DNA from 3 places in the Arthrobacter sp. S2(2024) genome. Region 1 is predicted to be linked to each of the others. Evidence: riboswitches for the same ligand, from Rfam matches in the RefSeq annotation. Region 1 holds a riboswitch; each other region holds the start of a gene.

Region 1 (7,758 bases):
TGCCGATGCCGATGGTCGGGTTGAGGGCGCTTCCGGAAGACTCGTGGCACATGTTCGAACAATCGGGCAGGTTGTTCGTGCCCAGGCTGCGGGCGAACAGCTGGTACATGAAGGCTGTCTCGTTGGCCGTGCGCCCCGAGGTGTAAAAAACGCAGCGGTCCGGCGTGGTGGCATTCACGTGCTCGCCGATCAGGGCGAAAGCATCCGTCCAGCTGATCGGCGAATAGTGCGTCTCGCCAGGGCGGATGACGACGGGCTCGGCAATGCGGCCTTGGCTGCCGAGCCAGTATTCGGTCTTGTCCCCAAGCTCGGCCAGGGAGTGCCGGGCCCAGAACTCCGCGTCGACCACGCGTGTGGTGCTCTCCTCGGCGATTGCCTTGGCCCCGTTTTCGCAGAACTCGGCGGGACTGCGTTTGCCCGTGATGGACTCCGGCCAGGCGCAGCCGGGACAATCGAAACCGTCCCGCTGGTTGACGCGGAGCATTGACTTGACGGTCCGGCTGACACCCGCTTGGGACCAGCCCCGTTCCAATGCCACAGTGACAGCTTTGACGCCCGCCGCGGAGCGCTTGGGTGGGTGGATCTGGAGGTCATCTTCATTGATGTCCTGCTCGGGAGCATGCCTGTTCATGTCCCCATCATTGCAAGGCCTGACTCTCTAATCCACCCGCGTCCATCCCGCACCTGAAACTCTCAGCCCGTCAGGGCGCTCCAGTCCACCGGACCGGACGAAACCTTCCGTGCTGGCTTGGCAGGAGTCTTCTTGGCCTTGTCCTCCGGTGGCTTCGGCCGGGGAAGCGGCGGCCCCCACGGCAATGGAAAAGCTGGCACTGCCTCTCCAAGTTGTACGCCGTGCGGCGGCACCACCATGATTCCGTCCGCACTGGCGAGGCCGCGCATCATCCCGGGCCCCGCGTGCTGGGCCGGCGACGCCAAGCCGTACACAAACCTGAAGGGAAACAAGCGCGTGCGCCCGGGGTCGGCGTCGAGCATTGCACCGCAAGGAACCTCGCCCACCTCGGGCAGTGTTCCGTGACCCAGACCCGCGAGGAGCGGCGCGCCGATCGTGAAGAGGACCATCATGGCCGCGAGCGGATTGCCTGGGAGGCCCAGCACGAAGCGACCGTCCGGCAACTCGGCCAAAACGCCGGGATGTCCCGGCCGCATCGCAATTCCATCAATCAGCAAGCGGCCACCCAGCTCCGCAATGGCCCGACGGAAGTGGTCCGTCCCCGAACGGCCGGTACCCCCGGTGGTGATGACGACGTCGGCGGGTGGCGCGTCCGGCGACAGCTCACCTTCCTCAAGGGCCGAGAGCCATTCGTCATAGGAGTCGCCCACCTTGATTTGCTCGCCGCGGATCCCGCCAAGGAGCTCGACGACGGCGCCAAGCTGGGGACCGAAAGTATCCCTCACGCGCCCGGGGGCCGGGACACCCGCGGTCACTACCTCGGCGCCGGTCAGCACCATTTTCACGAGGGGCTTGCCCAGGACGTCCAGTTCATCACGTCCGGCCAGGGCGGCCAGGGCGAGATGGGCCGGGTTCAGGACGACGCCTGATTTGATCAGCAGCTCGCCCGCCGCGGCTTCTTCTCCAGCGTCGCGGATGTGTTGCCCGTTGCGCGGTTCGCCGGGCTTCGCGTTCCCGCCGAGCGCGAGCAGTGGTAAGCCGTCTTCGTCCGTGGTCAGGACCCCGCTCTCCCTCCGCAGAACGGCCTTGGCCCCGGGCGGGATCAGGCCACCCGTGGCGATCGGGCTGGCTTGGTGCGGTGCCAGCCGATGGCCGGGTTCGGCGAGGATCCATGGACCGCTGCCGTTGACTGCCCAGCCATCCATCGCGGAGGACGCGTAGTGCGGCAGGTCCTGCAAGGCGTGGACATCCGAGGCCAGGGTCCTGCCGATGGCGTCCTTCAGGGCAACGGGTGCGGCGGGAATGGGCGTGGCGCTATCGAAGGCAAGTTGCCGCGCCTCGGCCCACAAGTGGTCGGCATGCGGGACATGCTCGGGGGCTTCCGTCATCCGGCGTCAGTTCCGGGGTTCGTATAGTCCTTCGCGAGCGTGCGTGCCAGGCCCAGGGCTGCATCCATCGACTCAGATTGAGTGGCTTGTCCGGACCCCGCGGCAAGCCCGGCCGCAAAGCCCGCAATGAAGGTTGTCAAAGGAGCCGCCGGCCGGACCACCGAATGGGCTGCAACGCCCGCCAGGGACAGGATCTCGTTGATGTCGATCTCGACGTCGTCCAACTCATACGCTTGCAGCAGGCTCCTGCACCATTCCTCGAGCGTTTCTTCCTGGCTCTTCACGATCCGCCTCCACTGTCCGGTACAGCTGTTGTCACGGCAGGTCGCCGTCCACTCCAAGCGCCGCGGCGTCATCCCAGGTATCCACGTCATCGGTGGACCCTGCGGGGACAGGCACGGCCAGCAGATCAAGCCTAGCAAGCAGGCGGAAAACCGCGGCGTTGACCAGGCCACGTTCTTCTCCGGCAGCTTGCACTTCGCGCTGCAAAGCAGATACGCGGTAGATCCCGAGCAGCGGCTGCTTCCTACCGTCGCCGGATACGGACATGGCCCCATCCGTGTCCTGGTGGCCTGCAACTTCCCGGAGCAGGACCGGAACCGCGGCGGCGGCCAGGGGCATATCGCAGGCCAGGACGAGAACCCAGGGCGCGTGCTTCGTGGACGGCTCCTTGCCGTTTTGCGTTTCGCCTCCGTGCCCCAGGGCGAGGAGTCCGGCGGCGATCGCGGCTGCGGGTCCGGCGAAGGGCGGCTCCTCCCGCGCGGTCAATGTGCCGTCCGGCAGAGTGCCGGGATCCGGGCCGACGACGACGACGCTTCCCGCACCGCGTGCGGCCGCCACGGCGCGCTCAAGGAGTGTGGCGCCGTCGTATCTCAACTGGGCTTTGGGCACGCCGCCGAGGCGGGAGGACTTGCCACCCGCCAATATCACCGCATCAAAGTCCACCCGCCCAGATTACCCGGGAAGCGGGCTCAATTCCGGTTCAGGCCGCCGACTCGGGCAGGAGGAAGGGATCCCATGCGGGCGCAGGTTTCTCAAGCTCCTTGATTTGCCAGATAGTCCCGGTGGGCGCCGCCGGAGTGAACCTCAGTTTCCAGCCCATCTCGGCTGGGGTGTGGTCACTCTTGGCGTTGTTGCAGCGCAAGCACGCTGCCACCAGGTTTTCCCAGGAATCCGCGCCGCCCCTGGATTTGGGGTGGACGTGGTCAATGGTGTGCGCTGCTTTCCCGCAGTAGGCGCAACGGTGACCGTCACGGCGCAAGACGCCGCGGCGTGTGACCGCCGTGATGGTGTTGTACCTTGGCCGGATGTAGCGATTGAGCAGAATCACGGAAGGACGTCCGAGAATCTCTTGTGGCCCGACGACAGGCTCGTCGCCTTCGGCCACTACGCTCGCTTTTCCGGTGAGCACAAGGACCAGCGCCCGGCGGAAGGTTACTACCGCCAGCGGTTCATATCCAGCATTCAGAACGAGTGTGCGCATGCACGTACCTCTTCACGGCCGCACCCGTCAGGGGCGCGAGGGCCGGCTGCCCTCTGCATGTACGGGCTGTGGATCGACAACCTAAGAGTAAACACCAGAAGGCCAGATCAACGAATCCATGCGGGGGTTCCAGCGCAGTGTCGGTCAAAGTTCATGTGCCGGACACGTAAGCGCACGCTCGTTAAAACAGGACATCCCCACCGGCGGACCAGCGGGGATGTTCCAGTGAAGCTATGTAACCGGGGCTATTTAGCCACCAACGCGGATGAAGACCGGGCCGGAGCCGACATTGACGCTGTAAAGGGCGGTGGTGCCACCGTTCCAGCCGCCGTGGACTGCCATGCCGTTGCCGACGTAAACAGCGATGTGGGCCATGCCCATGCCACCGTTCTGGTAGTAGACCAGGTCTCCCGGCTGCGCTTCAGCAGCGCTGACCGTACGGCCAAGGGAGAGGTAGTCTGCCGGCCAGCCGTGGAAGTTGATGCCAACAGCGGCCAGGGAGTTCGAGGCCAGGGCAGTGCAGTCCTGGGCAACGCCAAGCTGAGCGTAAGCTGCGGCAGCAATCGCTGCGCCCTTGCCGCTGGCAACCTTCGTGGCGGGCGAAACAGCAGCGGTCACAGAAAGCGTCGAGGAGCCGGTAGCGGCACCCGTGGCAGCCTGCGAAGCCGGAGCGGCTTCCTGGGTGGCAACCGGAGCTGCGACAACCGGAGCAGCTTCGGTGGAAACCACCGGGCGTTCGTACTTGATGGCGACGGAGGAGTCGGCCGAAATGCTGGCTTGGGCGATGGACTGGACTTCCAGGGCGGAGGTCGAAGTGGACTCGCGGGGAACGTTGGTTTCTGCAGCGTTGGCTGCGATACCGCTAGTGAGCACCAGACCGGAAGCAGCTGCGATAACGGCTGCCTGACGGCCTACGCCACCGGCGTTGCTGCCGACAGTCTTAGCGATAACGGCAAGCGAGTTGGTCTTGGTGACCGCGGCACGGTGGCGCGCAACAGTAGAGCGTGAAGACACGTTAAGAGGCCTCTCCCTATGCCCGCGAGGTAAGCTGTCGGATTCGGATGGGAGTCATCCGGCCACACTCCTCCCTCTCGGAAGTCGTGCGACTTAACCCCAAGGCCATCGGTGAAGATGACCAAAAGTGGGTCCCCCGCCTCTGCCAGACGATGTTTTGCGAACGGAACCTCGGGCAGTGGCAGAGCTAGGCAATCCACCCGAGTGCATCAACTCTCTAAAAGTTGATGCGAGTTAGACGGTACATGAGTTTTGGCTGAATGTCACATTCAGGTCACGGAGCGTGACAAGCATGCGAGAGACTTCCATCGGATCGGCTACAGCCAGCCCAGGGGGTCAACGACGTCGCCGTTGACCATGACTTCAAAGTGGAGGTGGCAGCCCGTGGAGGCGCCCGTAGTGCCGCTCAATGCGATGACATCGCCTCGGCCAACCGTTTGGCCCACCTGGACGTTGAACGACGACAAATGGTTGTACGTGGTTTCCAGGCCGTTGCCATGGTCCACCACAATGCGGTTTCCGCCGCCATACGGATGCCAGCCGGCGAAGGTGACCTTGCCGGCCGCGGCAGCATGGACCTGGGTGCCGCACTGGGCCACGAAGTCCTGGCCGCGGTGGAACTCCCCCAAACCGCCCGTGATGGGATTCACGCGGTAGCCGAAAGGCGAGGCCGTGGTCAGGGTGTCCAGGGGCGCCCCCAGGGTGCCCTTGGAGGACGAGGTCTTGATGGTGCCGACGGACTGTGCGCTCAAGAGCTGCTTGAGCTTGCTGTCCGGATCCGCAGTGGTTGACACTGCGGCACGGCTGAAGTCGATCGTGGCGCTTGCCGCGGCCGGAATCTCGGGCTGGGTGCCCACAGCCGAGGCGGCCTGGCTTGAATCCGCCGTGGCCGTCATGGCGCCGGTGCCCGGCATGGCGACTGTCAGGATGAGGCCCGTCGTGGCGAGGGCCACTCCGGCCTTCTGTCCCGCTCCGCTCGCGGCGGCGAATTCGGCCATCTGCCGCAAAGGACCCTTGCGGCGGCGAAGTTCGCGATGGGGATCGCGCGGCCGCTCGTGCTCGACGGCGCTTGTGCTCCGCAGCTCAGCAGTAGGACCGGACGCGCGCCTGCGGCCCCTGGTGTTCTGCGTGGTCAAGGTTTTCCTCTCTGGCAAGCCTGCGAAGTTAGCTGTCGGATTCGGGCCAGAGAGATCGTGGACCCGGTCCGCGCGAAGCGCACGAAACGCAAGGTACCCGGAGGGGCCTTGCGTTGTTTGCACTTCCGCTACGGACTTCACCCCAAGGCCGTCTTTCGACAGCCGATGGTGGTTCCTCCGTTTCTGCCAGTGAATGGACTAATCCACCTGATCCGCTGGCAGAACTCGGCTTCGGATCAGGTAACGCTTTGGTATCGGCGCCAGTATTTAACTATAGGGGATTAAGCCCCACGGTAATAATTTCGTTATCTTTGCGGGCGACCCCGCCGGGCCGGCTAGGCGACCGTGACAAACACGTGCGAGGCGACCTCAGGCGGCAGCTCCAGCGCGCCCTCGATATTGGGCACGCGAACGGAGATGTACTCCCCTACGCGCTCCAGGGACACCCTGGCGCCCGGGCGGATTCCGCCCTCGTCCAACTGGACCAGAAGTTCCGGTTCCACCTGGATCGGTTCAGCCAGCCGGCTGACGGTGACCCGGTTTTCAGGTGAATATTCGTTCATCGCGTCAAGAAGGTTGACCACGCCATCCGTAAAGGCGTGAGACGCGGCTCCACCCAGCGCTTCGAGTCCGGGAATGGGGTTGCCATAGGGCGATTCCGTGGGGTGGTCCAGCAACTCATAGAGCCGCCGTTCCACGCGCTCACTCATGACATGCTCCCAACGGCACGCTTCATCGTGCACGTAGGCCCAGTCCAGTCCAATGACATCTGCCAGGAGCCGTTCGGCGAGCCTGTGCTTGCGCATGACCTCGGTGGCGCGTTTCCGGCCCGTTTCAGTCAGCTCAAGGTGCCGGTCGTTGGACACAATCACCAGGCCGTCGCGCTCCATCCGCCCGATCGTCTGGGAAACGGTGGGGCCGGAGTGCCGCAAGCGCTCGGCGATGCGGGCGCGAAGAGCCACGATGTTCTCTTCTTCAAGCTCCAAAATGGTCCGAAGATACATCTCAGTGGTATCGATCAGATCCGTCATCCAGCTCAGCTCCTCGAGCGCAGTATCTTGCGTATTTTCGCCAGCTCCAAGCTTAGCTTATTTGGAATTACTCCGGATAATTCCGGCGCTTGTCCACCGCCCGGTCCGCCGTCCTCTCCTGAGCCGGCCGAACAATGGTTTCCACGTGGCGGACTATGACACCTTCGGTTCTGCCCCCGCCTGCGGTGTCAGGCAGAATTGGGGAGTCGAAGGGGCAGCTTGCCACCTGCCACGACCCATCTAGGCCGCTACTTCACCATTGGAGCATCCCGTGAGCGACAACAGCATCACCATCCCCGCCGATTTGCTGCCCAAGGACGGCCGCTTCGGCGCCGGGCCCTCCAAGGTCCGCCCGGAGCAGATCGAGGCCCTCTCCGCCGCCTCGACAACGATCCTCGGCACCTCCCACCGCCAAGCACCCGTCAAAAACCTGGTGGGCTCCGTCCGCGAGGGACTTAGCCAGTTCTTCCGTGCGCCCGAGGGCTACGAGGTGATCCTCGGCGTCGGAGGCTCCACCGCGTTCTGGGACGTCGCCAGCTTCGGCCTGGTCGAGAAGAAGGCCCAGCACCTCTCCTTCGGTGAGTTCGGTTCCAAGTTCGCTTCGGCGACCAACAAGGCACCCTTCCTTGAAGCTTCCTCCATCATCACGTCCGAGCCTGGTACCCGGCCGGTTTCCCAGGCCGAAGCAGGCGTGGACGTGTACGCGTGGCCACAGAACGAAACCTCGACGGGTGTCGCCGCTCCGGTCAAGCGGGTTCAAGGCAGCGACGACGGCGCCTTGGTCCTGGTGGATGCGACGTCCGCAGCCGGCGGCCTGGATGTTGATGTTGCCGAAGCCGACGTCTACTACTTCGCCCCGCAAAAGAACTTTGCGTCCGACGGAGGCCTGTGGCTCGGCCTCTTCTCCCCCGCCGCCTTGGAGCGCGCCGCCCGTATCAAGGCAAGCGGCCGCTGGATCCCCGATTTCCTCGACCTGCAGACGGCCATCGACAACTCGAAGCTCAACCAGACCTACAACACGCCGTCCCTGTCCACCTTGGTGACATTGGATGCCCAGGTCCAGTGGCTCAACAAG
Region 2 (7,758 bases), on a different contig from region 1:
AAGAGGACACCGAGGCCTCCCTCGTCTGGACCATGGTGCTGGTCTCCTTGGGCGGACTGGTCCTGATCGGGCTGGCCGGAACCGTGCTGATCCGCCGCACCATGCGGCCGTTGGAGCAACTCTCCGACGTCGCCACCAAGGTGTCGAAACTTCCACTCGACGCCGGTGAAGTGGCCCTCGCGGTGCGTGTTCCGGCGTCGGCGGCCCATCCGAGCACCGAAGTGGGAAGCGTCGGCCATGCTTTGAACCTGATGCTGGACAACGTCTCGAGCGCCCTCGAGGCCCGCCAGCAAAGCGAAACCAAGGTGCGCCAATTCGTCGCGGATGCGTCGCACGAACTACGCACTCCGCTGACCGCCATCCGCGGCTACACCGAACTCTTGCGCATGACCGAGACGTTCACCGAAGACGGGCGCAAGTCGCTGGGCCGGGTGCAGAGCCAGTCCGAACGCATGACCACCCTCGTGGAGGACCTCCTTCTCTTGGCCCGGTTGGACGAAGGGAAGGCCCCGGAATTCACCGATGTGGACCTCACGCAGTTGGTGATCGAGACCGTCAGCGACGAGAAAGTCATGGCTCCCGAGCACATCTGGCAACTCAAGCTCCCGGATGAGCCCCTCACGGTCCGCGGCGACACCACCCAACTCCACCAGGTTTTGGCGAATCTGCTCTCCAACGCCCGCAAGCACACCGAGGCGGGAACCACCGTGGTCACGGGCGTGATGCGCTCCGCCGATGGCAGCGCCGTGGTGACCGTGACCGACAACGGCCCGGGCATCCCGCCTGAATTCCAGGGCAGGATCTTCTCCCGCTTTGCCCGTGCCGACGCCGCCCGGTCCGGCTCCGAGGGCACCTCCGGCCTCGGCTTGTCCATTGTGGAATCCATCGTTCAGGCGCACGGCGGCACGGTCGAAGTGGCGTCGCGGCCTGGCCGGACGGAGTTCGCGGTGCGGCTCCCGGCGCTCAGGACTGCCCCGGCCTGACGGGCGAACCAGAAGAGTACGACGCCGGTGCCCGGCGCGCGCAAGTCGACGCACCGGCGTCGTGATCTCCGTTACCTAAATGTGACTTAAGCTGGATCCTCCTGTACCGTCGAATAGGTGCGCTGGATCATTCCGGCCACCGCCGGGTAGGCGCCGAGCTCTGCCACTCCCCGGTGCCCAACAGTCCAGGCAGAGACGGGGGACCCAGGTCTCCGGGCAAGCGCTCATGTTGAGCCAGCCCTAGGGGTGAAGCCGTGCCGCCACGTTCCGCTGTGGCCACGGCCGGATGACCTCATCCGAATCCGACAGCTAACTCCGCAGGCGTCGAGAGGCAATCACCATGTCTGATTCCAAGGATCAGTCGCGCCCTGTTGCGCGCCACCGCGGCGAACCTGCCCGGAGAAACAAGTCACGTTCCACGCTGAGGCGAGCCGCCTCGAACCTCGGCACCGGCCAGCGCATGGCAGTTGTTGCCGGCGTCGTTGCCGTGTTCCTCGGCGCAGGCGCTGCCACCCAGGCCGCCGGACAAGCCATCAACGCCCAGGACATGAGCCGCACGTCCGAATCCCGCACGGTGGATCACTCAGCCACGCCTTCGGCCACCGCCACGCCGTCGGCGAGCGCAAGCGCGATCCCCAAGCCGAGCACTGCGTCGACGCCAAGCCAGGCGGCCGCGCCCGCTCCAGCCGCCGTCGCGCCCCAGGCTGCCGCACCGGCCGCACCCGCTGCACCCCCTGCTCCAGCGGCACCGGCTGCACCAGTCGCCGTCGATGATCCCTCCGGCGCCCAGGCCTACGCCGCAAGCATCCTTCCCTCCTACGGTTGGGGCCAGGGCGAAATGTCGGCCCTGATCACCTTGTGGAACAAGGAATCGGATTGGCGCACCACTGCCACCAACGCCTCCAGTGGCGCTTACGGCATTGGGCAGTCGCTGCCGGCCGAAAAGATGGCGTCCGAAGGCGCCGACTGGCAGACCAACTACCAGACGCAAATCCGCTGGGGCCTGAACTACATCAAGGAACGCTACGGATCGCCGTCCGCGGCATGGTCCTTCCACTTGGCCCACAACTGGTACTAAGCCAAGAGCCAACCACAAAGTACGTCGAGGTCCGTCCCTTCCGGGGCGGGCCTCTCCGTTTCTTGGCCAGGCAAGTGATGCGCCACGCTGGTCACACATCCACAGCCACGTCACAGGTTCCGCCTAAAGCCTTCATATTCGGCAACGGCACTCTGGATACATGACGCTCATCGAATCCACCTCCGGAACCCTGAAGGACCCCGCGGTGGTGCCGCCGGGCCTTCCCATCCAACCCAGCACTCCCATCCAGCGCGGCACGGGGCGGCGCGCCCCCGTGGACACCCACACCGCCATCCCCGTCCTCGACGTCACCATCCCCGTCTTCAACGAGGAACGCGATCTCGAAGAGTGCCTGCGCAGGCTTCACGGCCACTTGCGCGAATCCTTCCCGCATGGCTTCCGCATCACCGTGGCGGACAACGCGAGCACGGACGGCACGTTGAAAATCGCGGAGCGCGTAGCCCGGGAACTGCCTGAGCTCGCGGTTGTCCACCTTGACGAGAAGGGACGCGGCAACGCCCTTCGCAAGGTGTGGCTTGCATCGCCGTCGCCCGTTCTGGCTTACATGGACGTTGACCTTTCCACTGACCTCGCCGCACTGGCGCCCCTTTTGGCGCCGCTGATCTCCGGCCATTCGGACCTCGCCATCGGCACCCGACTGACCCGTAACTCGCGGGTCGTCCGCGGCCCCAAACGCGAGTTCATTTCGCGCGGATACAACCTGATGCTGCACTCGTTCATGGGTGCCCGCTTCAGCGATGCCCAGTGCGGCTTCAAAGCGATCCGGGCAGACGTCGCCCAGCAGATCCTCCCGCACACCATGGATAACTCGTGGTTCTTCGACACCGAACTCCTGGTCCTCGCCGAACGCTGCGGCCTCCGGGTCCACGAAGTTCCCGTCGACTGGATCGACGATCCCAATTCCAGCGTCGACGTGGTGCGGACCGCCCTCGCCGACATCCGCGGCATGGTCCGGCTCACCCGGGATCTCGTCTCGGGCCGCATCCCCATTCCGGAACTGCGGGCGGCACTTGCACGCGGGCCGCTCCCGGCGTCGTCCCGAATCGCCGAGCAAAGCCCGCGCAGCAGCCTATTCGGGCAATTGGTCCGGTTCGCCGCGATCGGCGCTGCGTCCACCCTCGCCTATGTGCTCATCTTCCTGTTCTGCCGCGGCTTCATGGACCCGCAGCTGGCGAACTTCCTGGCGCTGCTCGTCACGGCCATCGCCAACACCGGCGCCAACCGTCGCTTCACCTTCGGCATCCAGGGCGGCAATCCCGTTCGGCACCACTTCGAGGGGTTGATCGTCTTCGGGATCGGCCTCGCACTCACCTCCGGGGCCCTCGCCTTGGTGCACAGTACGACGACGCCGGACCGCTGGGGCGAGCTCCTCACCGTGGTCGCAGCGAACCTCGCCGCCACGGCAGTCCGCTTCCTGTTGTTCCGCCTTTGGGTCTTTCGGCAGCCTGCGGCGCCGTCGGCTGAACCCATGACACAAGCCAAAACGCGCACAGAAACGGCAGCATCATGACCTCCACGATTACTCCCGCAAGCACAGGACCCGCCGCCGGAAATGCTGACGCCGGCCCCGCCGTCGGGATTGCCGACGCACCGCGCCACTCGGCACGCCCGTCAACCCCGGATGCAACGCCCCGCTGGACCCGATACGCCTTTGGCCGGCAGCCCCGTTGGGTACGGCCGTCCGCCGCCGGGCTCCTCGTAGCCACCGCGTTCCTGTATCTCTGGAACCTCGCGGCCACCGGCTACGGAAACTCCTTCTACGCAGCGGCCATTCAAGCCGGCACCAAGGACTGGACGGCGCTTCTGTTCGGTTCGCTCGACGCCGGCAACGCCATCACCGTGGACAAGCCTCCGGCCTCCTTGTGGATCCCTGCTTTGGCGGGCCGGATCTTCGGCTTCTCTCCCCTGAGCATGCTGGTTCCCGAGGCGCTGATGGGCGTGGCCGCCGTTGGATTCCTTTACTTGACGGTCAAGCGGGTTTCCGGACCAGGCGCTGGCTTGTTGGCCGGTGGCGCCTTGGCACTGACCCCGGTGGCGGCGCTCATGTTCCGCTTCAACAATCCCGACGCCATGCTGACTCTCTGCCTGGTCCTGGCGGCGTACTTCACTACCCGCGCCATCGAACGGGCGGGCTGGAAGTGGCTCGCCGCTGCCGGCGCTGTAGTGGGCCTCGCGTTCCTGAGCAAGATGCTGCAGGGTTTCCTGATTGTTCCGGGCCTGGGACTTGCGTATCTCTGGGCCGCACCTACCCCGTTGCGGCGGAGGCTGCTGCACCTGCTCGGCGCGCTGGCCGGAATCGCAGTAGTAGCCGGCAGTTATGTCGCCCTCTTCCAGCTGACCCCGGCATCGGCACGGCCTTACATGGCGGGTTCGCAAACCAACAGCTTCCTCGAGCTGACCTTTGGCTACAACGGGCTGTCCCGCATCACGGGTTCGGGCGAAGGCACGCCCGGCGGCGGCGGAGCGGGCGCCCCTGCTGGAGGCAATCTCGGTGGCCTCGGCGCCTTCGGCGGCGGCGGTGGCGGTGGCGGCAACGCCGGATTCGGTGGCGCTGCCGGGATCACCCGCATGTTTGGCACGAGCTTCGGCGCTGAGGTCTCCTGGCTTCTCCCTGCTGCACTGATTCTGCTGGCAGCCGGCCTATGGTTCACCCGCCGGGAAGCGCGGGCTTCCCGCACCCGTGCCGCGCTCATCCTGTGGGGTGGCTGGCTTCTGGTGACGGCGGGCGTCTTCAGCTTCATGAGCGGCATTGTCCACCCCTACTACGCGGTAGCGCTCGCACCGGCAATCGCAGCCTTGGCAGGCATTGGCAGCGTTGAGCTGTGGCGTGGCCGTGGATATTGGCCGGCCAGGATCGTCCTGGCCGTGGTCATCCTCGGTAGTTCGGCTTGGTCCGCGGTTCTCCTGGGCCGCGACGCCTCGTGGCTTCCGTGGTTGCGCATCGTGATCGTCGTCCTGGGCGTGGTGGCGGCAGCGGCAATCCTGCTCCGCCTCGACTCGTTGCGCTTTGCCGGCCAAAACACGGCGGGGCGGTTCCGGAACGCAGCGGCCGCGGCCGTCGTCGTCGTTTCCCTTCTGGCCGGCGGCCTCGGAACAGCGGCGTGGACGCTCGCGACGGCGGCTACCGCGCACTCCGGTTCCATCCCTACGTCGGGACCCAGCGGTTCCGCCATGGGCGGCTTCGGAAACCGCGCCGGTGGGTTCGGCGCAGCTGGTGGCGCGGGTCCGGCGGGAGGGCCCGGTTCCGAGGGAACGTCCGACGCCGGACTGACCGCCCTGCTGAAATCCACCACCACGAAGTGGTCGGCGATCGTCTCCGGTGCCACCCAAGCCGCAAGCCTTGAGCTCGCCACGAACACCAACGTGATCGCGCTCGGTGGCTGGAACGGCGGCGATCCCTACCCCACGCTGGCAGAGTTCCAGGACATGGTGGCCAAGGGACAGATCGGCTACTACATCGCAGGAGGCGGCATGGGTGGCGGCGGGTTCGGAGGCCAAGGCGGCAATTCCGAGGTAGCCTCCTGGGTACAGGCGAACTTCCAAGCCCAGACGGTGGGCAACTCCACGGTCTACAAGCTGACAAAGTAGATTCCGATGACCACTTCCTATTCCACAGGCACGGACTCCGAGGCAAGGCAGCCGGCTCCGCCGCCGCTGTTGGTGGGGCCGACTGCGCCGCAGGAAGCGGCCGTTCCCCACGGAGGGGGCGGCCGCGCCCGGGCCGGTTCGCCCCGCCGGTCCCGCCAGCCCCGCCGCACCCGCGGCCCGCATGCCCTGCGGCACCGCGTGGAGCTCGGTTTCGTGCTCCTGGCAACGGCGGTCCTTTATCTCTGGAATCTCGGCGCTTCCGGCTGGGCCAACGCGTTCTATTCCGCGGCGGCCCAGGCCGGTTCGCAGAATTGGGCCGCATGGTTCTTCGGATCGTCCGACGCCGCCAACTCCATCACGGTGGACAAACCGCCGGCGTCGCTCTGGATCATGGACCTCTCGGTACGGATCTTCGGGCTGAGCTCCTGGAGCATCCTGGTTCCCCAGGCGCTCATGGGCGTGGCCACGGCCTGGCTGCTGTATCTGGCAGTCAGGCGAGCCGCGGCCCCCGCTTCCGGCGATCCACAGCTCGCCCACCGGGCCGGGCTGCTCGCCGCCGTCGTCATGGCCATCACCCCGGTAGCCACCCTCATGTTCCGGTTCAACAACCCGGACGCCCTGCTGGTGCTACTCATGACGGCCGCCGGCTACGCCACTCTGCGGTCCATGCAGGACAACACACTGCGCTGGCTCCTGCTGGCCGGAGTGTTCCTTGGCTTCGGCTTCCTCACCAAGCAACTCCAGGTCCTGCTGGTGGTTCCTGGATTTGCGGTGGCGTACTTGGTTGCCGCGCCGGGTGGAGTGGGGCGTCGCCTGCTTCATCTGCTCGGCGCGGGGGCGGCCATGGTGGTCGCGGCCGGCTGGTGGCTCGCCGTCGTCGAACTCGTTCCGGCGAACATGCGGCCATACATCGGCGGCTCACAGAACAACTCGATCCTGGAACTGACGCTCGGTTACAACGGCCTCGGCCGGCTGAGCGGCCAGGAGACCGGCAGCGTGGGGGGCGGCAACGGTTGGGGAGTTCCTGGGCTGTTCCGGATGTTCAACAACGAATTCGGCGGCCAGATCGCGTGGCTGCTCCCTTCGGTGCTAGTCCTCGGGGCCGGGCTGCTGTGGCTGGGCCGGCGTGCCCCGCGCACGGATAGCGTCCGCGCCTCGGTGATCGTGTGGGGCTCGTGGGTGCTGGTCACCGGGCTCGTGTTCAGCTTCATGGCAGGCATCATCCACCCCTACTACGCGGTGGCGCTGGCCCCGGGCATCGCCGGGCTCGCGGGCCTGGGCGGGGCGCTTTTGTGGCAGCACCGCGCACAGCTCGTCGCCGCGGTCGTGCTCGCTGTGGCAGTTGCCGCAGCTGGATTCACGGCCTTCGGCCTCCTGGGCGGCACCACCGCTTATGGTCCGTTGCTGCGCTGGGCCGTGCTGCTGGGCGCATTGGCGGCTGCGGCCGGCTTGCTGCTCTCGGGACGTTTCCCGGTCCGCATCCTCCACCGCACGACGGCGGCGCTCGCCCTCGCGGCCTCCCTTGCCGGTCCGCTGGCGTACTCGATCTCTACCGCCTCCGTGACGCATAGTGGCGCAATCCCCAGCGCCGGTCCCGCGACTACGTTCGGTGGCTTCGGCGGCTTTGGAGCCCGGGGCGGCTTCGGGCAAAACAACGCAGCCCAGAACACTCCCCCGCAGACCCTCCAACAGCCGGGCGCCCAGGCTGGCGGCTTCGGAGGGAACCGGCAAGGCGGCGGCCTGGGCGGCCTGCTCGGCGCCACCACGCCGTCGTCGGAAATGGTTGCCGCACTGAAATCCGGCGCCTCGAACTACACGTGGGCGGCCGCCGTCGTGGGCTCGAACAACGCCGCCGGCTACCAGCTGGCCACCGAACTGCCGGTCATGGCGGTGGGCGGTTTCAACGGCACGGACCCGTCTCCCACCCTTGAGCAGTTCCAGCAGCTCGTGGCACAGGGCAAGATCCACTACTTCATCGCCGGCGGGACCATGCAGGCGAACAGCGGATCGGAAGCCCCCGCCCAGATCGCGCAATGGGTGGCTGCGAACTTCCAGTCACAGACCATCGGCGGGACCACGGTGTACGTA
Region 3 (7,758 bases), on a different contig from region 1:
GATGAGCTGGCCGCTCGTCGCCGTCGTAAGCGCCGTGCCGGCATTGCGGCTCTTGCCGTTGCGGCTTCCCTTGCAGCCGGAGCTACCGCCGCGGCTGCGTCCGACGGCGGCATTCCGGGAACGATCGAACACTTGGGCGCCGTGGTGGGATCCGTTGTTTCGCAGCTCACCCCTGGATCGGGCGGCAACGCTCCACAACAGCAAGGAACCCGCCAGGAGCCGGTCCCTATGCCCACCCGGGAAACAAACGTTCCCGGATCGCCCTCTCCGGAGTCCTCTGCGCCTGGGGCCCAAAACACCGCGCATCCTTCGCCGCACGCCACTCCCGGCACTACTGCGCCGGGGTCCGAGTCGGATCCGCGCAATGGATTGCACGATATCGCCAAGGGCCGCCCGGGACAGATCACGATCCCGACGCCGGAGGTCCCAACGCCCACGCTGCCGTTGCCCCAACCGGTTCCGTCCGAGATTCTTCCGGGCAGCCCGGTCAAGCCGTAACTGGCGTCGTGGAGTGTCCGGCGTCGTGCTCGGACGAGCCGCTCCGGCGGCCGGGGGTACTCCATTAGACGCTCCTGCAGATATGGCCTATTTTCACCCGACGCTCGCTCACCAATACGCCTGATACCTTCAACGCTCGCTCAGAAGATCTGAGCGAGCGTCGGGCCATAATGCCCTAAAAGTGAGCGAGCGTCCCGCAAGAACCCCACATAAGTGAGCGAGCGTCGGTGGGGACCACGACGGCGGGGTGCCGCTTCCCGTGGAAGCCGCACCCCGCCGTCGTGATCGCTAAGCCGCCCCGGTGAGGGGCGGAGAGGAAACTATGCCGAGACCAGGTTGTGCCAATCGGCGACGAGGGGCAGGTTGTGCGCCTCGGAAACCGAGCGGTGCGTGACCTTGCCTGCCGCGATGTTGAGTCCGGCCGCCAGTGCGGGGTCGCGGTCGAATGCGGCCCTGACGCCCAGGTTGGCCAGTGACACCGCGTAGCGCAGGGTGACGTTGGTCAGGGCGCAGGTGGAGGTGTTCGGAACGGCGCCCGGCATGTTGGCGACGCAGTAGAAGATCGTGTTGTGGACCTTGTACGTGGGTTCCTGGTGCGTGGTGGGGTGCGTGTCCTCGAAGCAGCCGCCCTGGTCCACGGCGATGTCCACCAGCACGGAGCCGGGCTTCATGCGGGAGACCAGCTCGTTGGTGACCAGCTTGGGGGCCTTGGCGCCCGGGATCAGCACGGAACCGATGACGAGGTCGGCGTCGACCACGGACTTCTCGATCTCGTATGCGTTGGAGGCGACCGTCTTCAGGCGGCCCTGGTAGAGCGCGTCCAGTTCGCGGAGGCGGTTGATGTTGATGTCCAGGATGGTGACGTCGGCGCCCAGGCCCAAGGCCATGGCGGCGGCGTTGGTACCGGCAACACCGGCGCCGAGGACAACAACCTTGGCCGGGCGGACGCCGGGGACGCCACCCAGCAGCACACCCTTGCCACCGGCCGGAGCCATGAGGGAGGAAGCGCCGACGACGACCGACAGGCGGCCGGCAACCTCGGACATGGGTGCCAACAGAGGCAGCGCGCGGCCGTCCTGGACGGTTTCGTAGGCGATGGCCGTGACGCCGGAGTTGATGAGTTCCTGGGTCAGCTCGGCCTCGGCGGCCAAGTGCAGGTAGGTGAAGAGGATCAGGCCCTTGCGGAAGCGGTGGTACTCGGCCTTGATCGGTTCCTTGACCTTCATGACCATGTCAGCGCGTGCCCAGACGTCGTCGGCCTCGGCCACGATCTCAGCGCCGGCAACCGAGTATTCCTCGTCCGTGATACCGGAGCCCAGGCCTGCGCCCCGTTCCACCAGAACGGTGTGGCCGTGGGTGCGGAACTCGTGAACGCCCGCGGCCGTGATGGCAACGCGGAATTCGTTGTTCTTGATCTCTTTGGGGACACCGATGATCATTTTGGGCTCCATCTTCGAAAGGCTTCAACGGCCTTTTTCTCTGCGGGGGACTGTGCTTCCAGAATAAATCCGCTGTGAGCCAGCCGACAGGAAAGGCGATCGTCACGGTTGCCGACTTCCCTGGAATTCCGCGGTTTTTGCCGCCCCCGACTCGACATTTGTCGATATTGAGGGCGTCAGGTGTCGCCTGATGTTCGTGGGGCAAAGTAGTGTTTTCTCCATGCAGCAAGACGTGGAGAAAATCGTCGAGGACGTAGCACTCAAGTTGGGCCGCGGCCTCTCCTTGGAAGACCTCGACGGCGTGCTGCTCGCCTACAGTTCCAACCAGTCCCACGCCGACCGCGTGCGCGTGAATTTCCTCCTGAGCAAGCGTGTCCCGGTGGACGTCAGCGCCTGGCAGCTCTCGCACGGCATCGCAACCGCGGTGCGTCCCGTCGTCGTACCCGCCAATGAAGAACTCGGGATGGTCGGGCGCGTTTGCGTCCCGTTGCTGGTGCGCGGATTCCGTGTGGGGTACCTCTGGGTCCAGCAGGACCTTGACGAGCAGACCGCGACGGCGATACTCGCCGAATTGCCTGGTGTCCGGGACGAGTTGGACCTCCTCGCGGGGTTGTTGCTCGATTCCAACACGGCGGAATCGGAGTTCCGGCGACGCCGTGAGCAGGAATTCCTCGCTGCATGCCAAGGCGAGTCCAACGCGGTGGCGGCCGTGGCGGGATGGAAGGAGATCCAAGGCAGGGGACCGTGGCAGCTGGTTACCGTGCTCGATGCTGCGGACAGCGGCGGTGTCTCTGATCCGATCGCGGCGACCCTGACACACCGTTCCGCCGCACTGCAGGCCACTATCGGGGTCGATTCCGTGCTTTTCAGCGCCGGGACTGAGACGCACTCGGTCCTGTTGTTCCGCGAAACGGGCGGACGGGCAGAGCATGCCCAGGTCCTGGTCCACTATCAGCTGGAACTCGCCAAGCGCGCCGGCCGAAAAGTGGACCGCGTCATTCTTGGCATCAGCGAGCCGTTTGCGGCTATTCGCCAACTGGGCCGGGCGTACCGGCAGTCGAAGCTCGCGGCCCAGGCTGCCGCCGTCGATCCTCCGCTCGGCGAGCTCGTGGACAGCCGCTCGGCCGGGATCTACCAGTTGTTCGAACGGCTACAGGCGCCCGGGGGCTGGGACGATTCGGGTTCCGTGCACTTCCAGGAGATCGAGGACGCCGACCGCAACGGCGAGCTGCTGCCCGTGCTCGAACTGCTTTACGACAGCGACGGCTCCGTTCAGGATGTGGCCTCGAAGCTCCACCTGCACCGCAGCAGCATCTACAACCGACTGGCCAGGGTCCGCCAGCTTATCGGAGCGGATCCGCTGAATGGCGCCACCCGGCTCGAACTCCACGCAACGCTCAAGGCGCGCCGCTGGGCTGGCCGACCGCGGATTTGAAGCGCAGGTACCGGAAACCGCGCTGGCCTACTTGTTGAACTGCCTCAACTGAAGGCTGCAGCGCCAGCGGTCCGGGCGGTGCTGAATCATCTGCGTCCGGGTGTTCCGGCAGCATCGTCCGTGCCACTCGACGGCAAATGCTCGATGCCCTCCCATCCTCACTGCAGTGCCTTGGTTGCTGCGTCCAGAATCGACCCAAGATCGACGCCCGGTTGGGTAGGCGGTGGCGTCGGTGTGGGGCTGGCCGGGGTCCGTGGCTTCCAAGAACCTGTGGGTGCGGGAGTCGGAGACGCTGGATCCGTCGGATCCGGTGTCGGGGTTGGGCTAGCGGGTCCGGTCGGACCGGGGCTGGGAGCCGGCGCAGGCTGAGCCGGAACCGGGGTGGAAGGAACAGGCGCCGGGGTGAGGCTTGGGGGCAGCGCTGACGGGAGGGCCGGAACCTGAACGGAGATCGACGGTGCAGGGACGCTCGACGGTTCCACAGCTACCGGTCCTTGCGGCGAATGCTGCGCCGGGTCCCCGGCCTGGCCGGACTTGGCGCTCGGGGTAGCTGCCGAAGGTGATCCCGCAGCGCTGGGGGAGGTGCTTGGCGTCGTGGAAGGAGCGCCGGATTGCGTGGAGTCCTGGCTGTCTGCGCTGGCAGCGTCCTGGGCGCGGGATTCCTGGCCGAAGAAGGGCAACTCGAGGGCTTGTCCCAGGGAGCCGGCGGCCAACAAGATGCCTAGGGCACCTGTCACCACTGCCATTCGGTTGCTCATCGTCCGGACGGCGGCGGCCTTCTTGAGGACGGCGTGTGGTTCACGGCTGAAGGAGGAACCGGTAAGGGGCGCCGGACCGGCGCCGGCGCGGGTTGCCGCGGGAAGTGCCGTTGTGGCTGCGTTCTCGGTTTTGGCCGACTCTGCTGCCGCGCGAGCCAAGGTCGCAGCAGACACCGTCGGTATGGCCGCGGTGGCCGGCTCAGCTGTCGCAGGAGCCGCGGTCTCGGCAGCGACAGTCGGTACGGCCGCGGTGGCAGGTTCTGCCGCCGCGGCAGGCACTGTTTCAATGGCCGCAGTTTCGCTGGCTTCTGAGGCCCGCTTCCGTTCGGCTGCGCGGGCGGCCGCGCGCGTGGTGGGTGCCGCCGTCGTCGGTGTTGCCGTGGGGGTGGGCGCCGCCGTCGAACTCAAAGGTTCGGAAGCCGGCGCAGCGATGAACGGTTCGCTGTCTGTGGCCCGACGACGTCCGGTTGGTTTGGTGCTCTCGCCCGCCACTTGGGCACGGCGAGGCTGATCCATGGTTGGGGACATGGTGATTGCCTCTCAACGCCTTCGAGGTTAGCTGTCGGGTTCGGACGAGGCCGTCCGGCCGCGCGTGGCGGCTTCACCCCAAGGGCCTGAAGTAGGCCCGGAGACTCTGGGTCCCCCGTCTCTGCCGCGGGTCTGGCGGATTCCGGGTTGCGGCAGAGCTCGGCGTCAACCCGGAAGCGGCCCGGTTGGGGACCGGGTCGCCCCTCGACGTTACAACAGCCGGCATGCAAAGTCACATTTGAATAACGGGCGCGGTGACCCGTTTTTGCCCGGCCTGGCCGGCGATGAGTCCCGCGACGTGTTCGGCGTCGCGGCCGACCCCGCCCACGAGGCCGGAGGTCAACCCGTATTGGAAGGGCATGCCCACAAAGAACAGTCCTGGGAGTTGTTCCACGGCGCCCCGGAGGGTGAGCGGCCAGCCGTCCTCATCCGTGGGAAGTCCTTGGATCCAGCCAAAGTCCGGTTGGTAACCAGTAGCCCAGATGACCGTGGACACCGGTATCGCGTGACCTTCATCGGTCAGGGGTTGGCCATCGCGCGTGCCCTTCAGGCGTGGCAGGCGGGTGACTCCAGCGGCGTCGAGCTCCCGCGTTGAGGTCCGGATCAGTGGCGCGCCGTGCTGGGTGAACCCGAGCGCGACCTTGCGGCCGATAGGGGTGGATCTGTTCAGCACCTTGTGGATGAAGAGCCACCAAAGCCCGCCGGCGTATCGCGTCACGGGGCCTGGAATGTGGAACGGAGGGTTTCCTGCGATGTAGGTGCGGTGCGTGAGTGCGAGCTCCAAGGCGATTTCGACGCCGGAGGTGCCGGAGCCGACCACCAGGACATCTCCGGGCGGAATTGAGTCCGGGTTGGCGTATTTCGCTCCGTGCAGTTGGTGGATGCCGGGATCGAGATCCCTGGCGAACGCCGGGACCCGTGGCTGTGTATTCGGGCCCGTGGCAACAACAACGTTTCTCGCCAGGATCGACCCGGCGCTGGACTGCACCCGGAACCGGCCGTCCTCCCGCTCGATGCCGACGACGCGGGCGCCATGGCTTACCGGGAGTTCCCAGTTCGTGGCGTAATTCTCGAGGTATTCGGCCATGGCGTCTTTGCCGGGAAAGGTCCCTCGGGCGGCTGGAAACGGCAGGCCGGGAAGGGAATCGTGCTGCGCCGGGGTGAAGAGGCGCAAGGAATCCCATCGGCTCCGCCACACGTCGCCGACGCGGGCCTGCGAGTCCAGGATGAGGAAATCTTGCCGGTGTTTCTTCAGGTGGTATCCGGTGGCGAGCCCCGCCTGCCCGGCGCCCACAATTACCGTGTTCACTGCCTCATTGCTGTCCATCGCGAAGCCTCCTGAGGTGTCCGAGGTCATTAGAATAGCATTCCAGTCACTGGAATGCTATTCTTTTTTCGTGGAAATCCGGCAAAATGACAGGCGCTTAGCTCAAGCTGTCGCAACCAAAGCTGCCGTGGTGGAGGCCGCCCGTCAGCTGTTTCTGAGCAAAGGGTATGTGGCCACCACTATCGGGGCCGTTGCCGAGCAAGCAGGTGTGGCCGTCCAGACCATCTACAACTCCGTGGGCAACAAGGCTGCGCTGCTCTCCGCCGTGGTCGACGCGACGGCGGCGGGTCCGGACGCCCCCCGTTCCGTGCCGGAGACCATGCGCGAGCGGACTGCCGCAGCCGCCGACGCCGGAGCGGTCCTGGCGCTGTTGGCCGACTGGTTTGCCGAGGTGAATCCGCGGAGCACCCAATTGTTCACCGTCATGCGGCAGGCCTCCGCCGTCGACGCCGAAGCCGCAAAAGTGGAGCGGGACCGGGCCGAAACCCGGCTACGGAACTATGCGGAAGCTGCGGCCGCGCTCAGGCGGCGCGGGGCACTGAGCTCCGGCATGAGCGACGAGCAAGCCGCTGCCGTGATCTGGTCGGTGGGTCATCCGGACACCTACCGGTCACTCGTGCTGGACTTCGCCTGGGGATTGGACCGCTACCGGGACTGGGTCCACGCTGCGCTCAAGGCCGCCCTCGCGTAGCTTTTCTACTTGTTGCTTTCCTCTTCCGCCGCGGCCGTCTTCTTCTGGGTTTCCAGCCACGCCATGATGTCCGCGAGCCTGATGCGCCGATGCGTGCCGCGGTATTCCACCGGGATTTCGCCACGGTCAGTCATGTTCCGCAGGTAGGTGTGCGAGATTCCCGCGAGTTCGGCCGCCCTCGACGTCGTGAGCATTTCCTCGACGCTGCTCACGGTCACAGCTTCACCTCGGCCCAGCCTGCCAAGGAGGTCGACGACGGCGTCCCTCGCCTCATCCGGCAGCCGGTGGACCGTGCCATCCACGAAGACGGTGATGTCGTTGCTGTCCTGGAGTGAGCGCGCCAGGTTACGGGCGTCGTCCGCGGGCAAGCCAGGCGTCACGCGGGGAGCTATCAATGCCATGGCAGAAGCCTAGCCGCGCTCAAGGCTGTGCGGTTACGCCGCCGTGTTAGATTCACGCCTATGGTCAACTACCCCGCCAATCCGGATCCCGCGCTCGCCGTGGCCGCGGCAATCGATCTACTGGTGCGGCAAGGCTATGACGCGACCTCCGTGGACGACCTGGCCGATGCCGCAGGGATCAGCCGGAGCACGTTTTTCCGCAAGTTCGGCTCCAAAGAGGACATTGTTTTCGCTGATCACGACCGTATTCTGGCGCGGGTCCAGGACCTCCTTGCGCGGACGACGGCGGATCCGTTGGGTGTCGTCGTGGATGCCGCGCTCTTCGTTTTTGGCCACCATGTGGGCAACCGGAAAACCTCCCTCGCCCGCTACAAGCTTCTGCATCAAGTGCCGGCTCTTCGTGACCGTGAACTGGTCATGACGCATCGCTATCAACGGGCTTTCCGGAATCATCTTCTTTCCGCGCTGCCCGAGGGCGAAAGCCGCGAGGTCACGGCCGTGGCCTTTGCCGCTTCGGTGGTTGCTGTGCACAACAGCGTCTTGCGCCAGTGGCTGCGCGCTATTTCTGCTGGCGATCGCGAGGCGGGTGCGGAGCGCGTCACGGGCGCGGAGCGCGATGTGCGGGAAGCTGAAGCCGAAGAGCTGGCCGCGCGGCTCGGGCGTGAATTGGGCGCGTTGGCG

The links. A riboswitch is a leader RNA that binds a small molecule or an ion and turns the genes downstream of it on or off. The one in region 1 is predicted to bind cyclic di-AMP.
Region 2: it holds a riboswitch for cyclic di-AMP, as region 1 does, so the genes downstream of both, VLA65_RS09810 (hypothetical protein) here and VLA65_RS02625 (M23 family metallopeptidase) in region 1, are expected to answer to the same signal.
Region 3: it holds a riboswitch for cyclic di-AMP, as region 1 does, so the genes downstream of both, VLA65_RS14025 (hypothetical protein) here and VLA65_RS02625 (M23 family metallopeptidase) in region 1, are expected to answer to the same signal.

What each region holds. Positions count from the first base shown of each region.
Region 1 is NZ_JAYKZI010000001.1:578,812-586,569, forward strand. Features, by position in the region: gene VLA65_RS02595 (FdhF/YdeP family oxidoreductase) at 1-631, opposite strand, end outside; gene VLA65_RS02600 (molybdopterin molybdotransferase MoeA) at 694-2,019, opposite strand; gene VLA65_RS02605 (DUF6457 domain-containing protein) at 2,016-2,303, opposite strand; gene mobA (molybdenum cofactor guanylyltransferase) at 2,335-2,964, opposite strand; gene VLA65_RS02615 (HNH endonuclease) at 3,002-3,502, opposite strand; gene VLA65_RS02620 (NlpC/P60 family protein) at 3,752-4,516, opposite strand; cyclic di-AMP (ydaO/yuaA leader) riboswitch at 4,522-4,688, opposite strand; gene VLA65_RS02625 (M23 family metallopeptidase) at 4,834-5,652, opposite strand; cyclic di-AMP (ydaO/yuaA leader) riboswitch at 5,655-5,862, opposite strand; gene VLA65_RS02630 (metal-dependent transcriptional regulator) at 5,988-6,683, opposite strand; gene serC (phosphoserine transaminase) at 6,955-7,758, shown strand, end outside.
Region 2 is NZ_JAYKZI010000004.1:83,774-91,531, forward strand. Features, by position in the region: gene VLA65_RS09805 (sensor histidine kinase) at 1-983, shown strand, start outside; cyclic di-AMP (ydaO/yuaA leader) riboswitch at 1,148-1,321, shown strand; gene VLA65_RS09810 (hypothetical protein) at 1,324-2,061, shown strand; gene VLA65_RS09815 (bifunctional glycosyltransferase family 2/GtrA family protein) at 2,222-3,592, shown strand; gene VLA65_RS09820 (glycosyltransferase family 39 protein) at 3,589-5,670, shown strand; gene VLA65_RS09825 (ArnT family glycosyltransferase) at 5,677-7,758, shown strand, end outside.
Region 3 is NZ_JAYKZI010000006.1:101,390-109,147, forward strand. Features, by position in the region: gene VLA65_RS14010 (hypothetical protein) at 1-498, shown strand, start outside; gene ald (alanine dehydrogenase) at 819-1,937, opposite strand; gene VLA65_RS14020 (PucR family transcriptional regulator) at 2,158-3,372, shown strand; gene VLA65_RS14025 (hypothetical protein) at 3,531-4,646, opposite strand; cyclic di-AMP (ydaO/yuaA leader) riboswitch at 4,661-4,806, opposite strand; gene VLA65_RS14030 (flavin-containing monooxygenase) at 4,891-5,985, opposite strand; gene VLA65_RS14035 (TetR/AcrR family transcriptional regulator) at 6,056-6,676, shown strand; gene VLA65_RS14040 (helix-turn-helix domain-containing protein) at 6,682-7,077, opposite strand; gene VLA65_RS14045 (TetR/AcrR family transcriptional regulator) at 7,138-7,758, shown strand, end outside.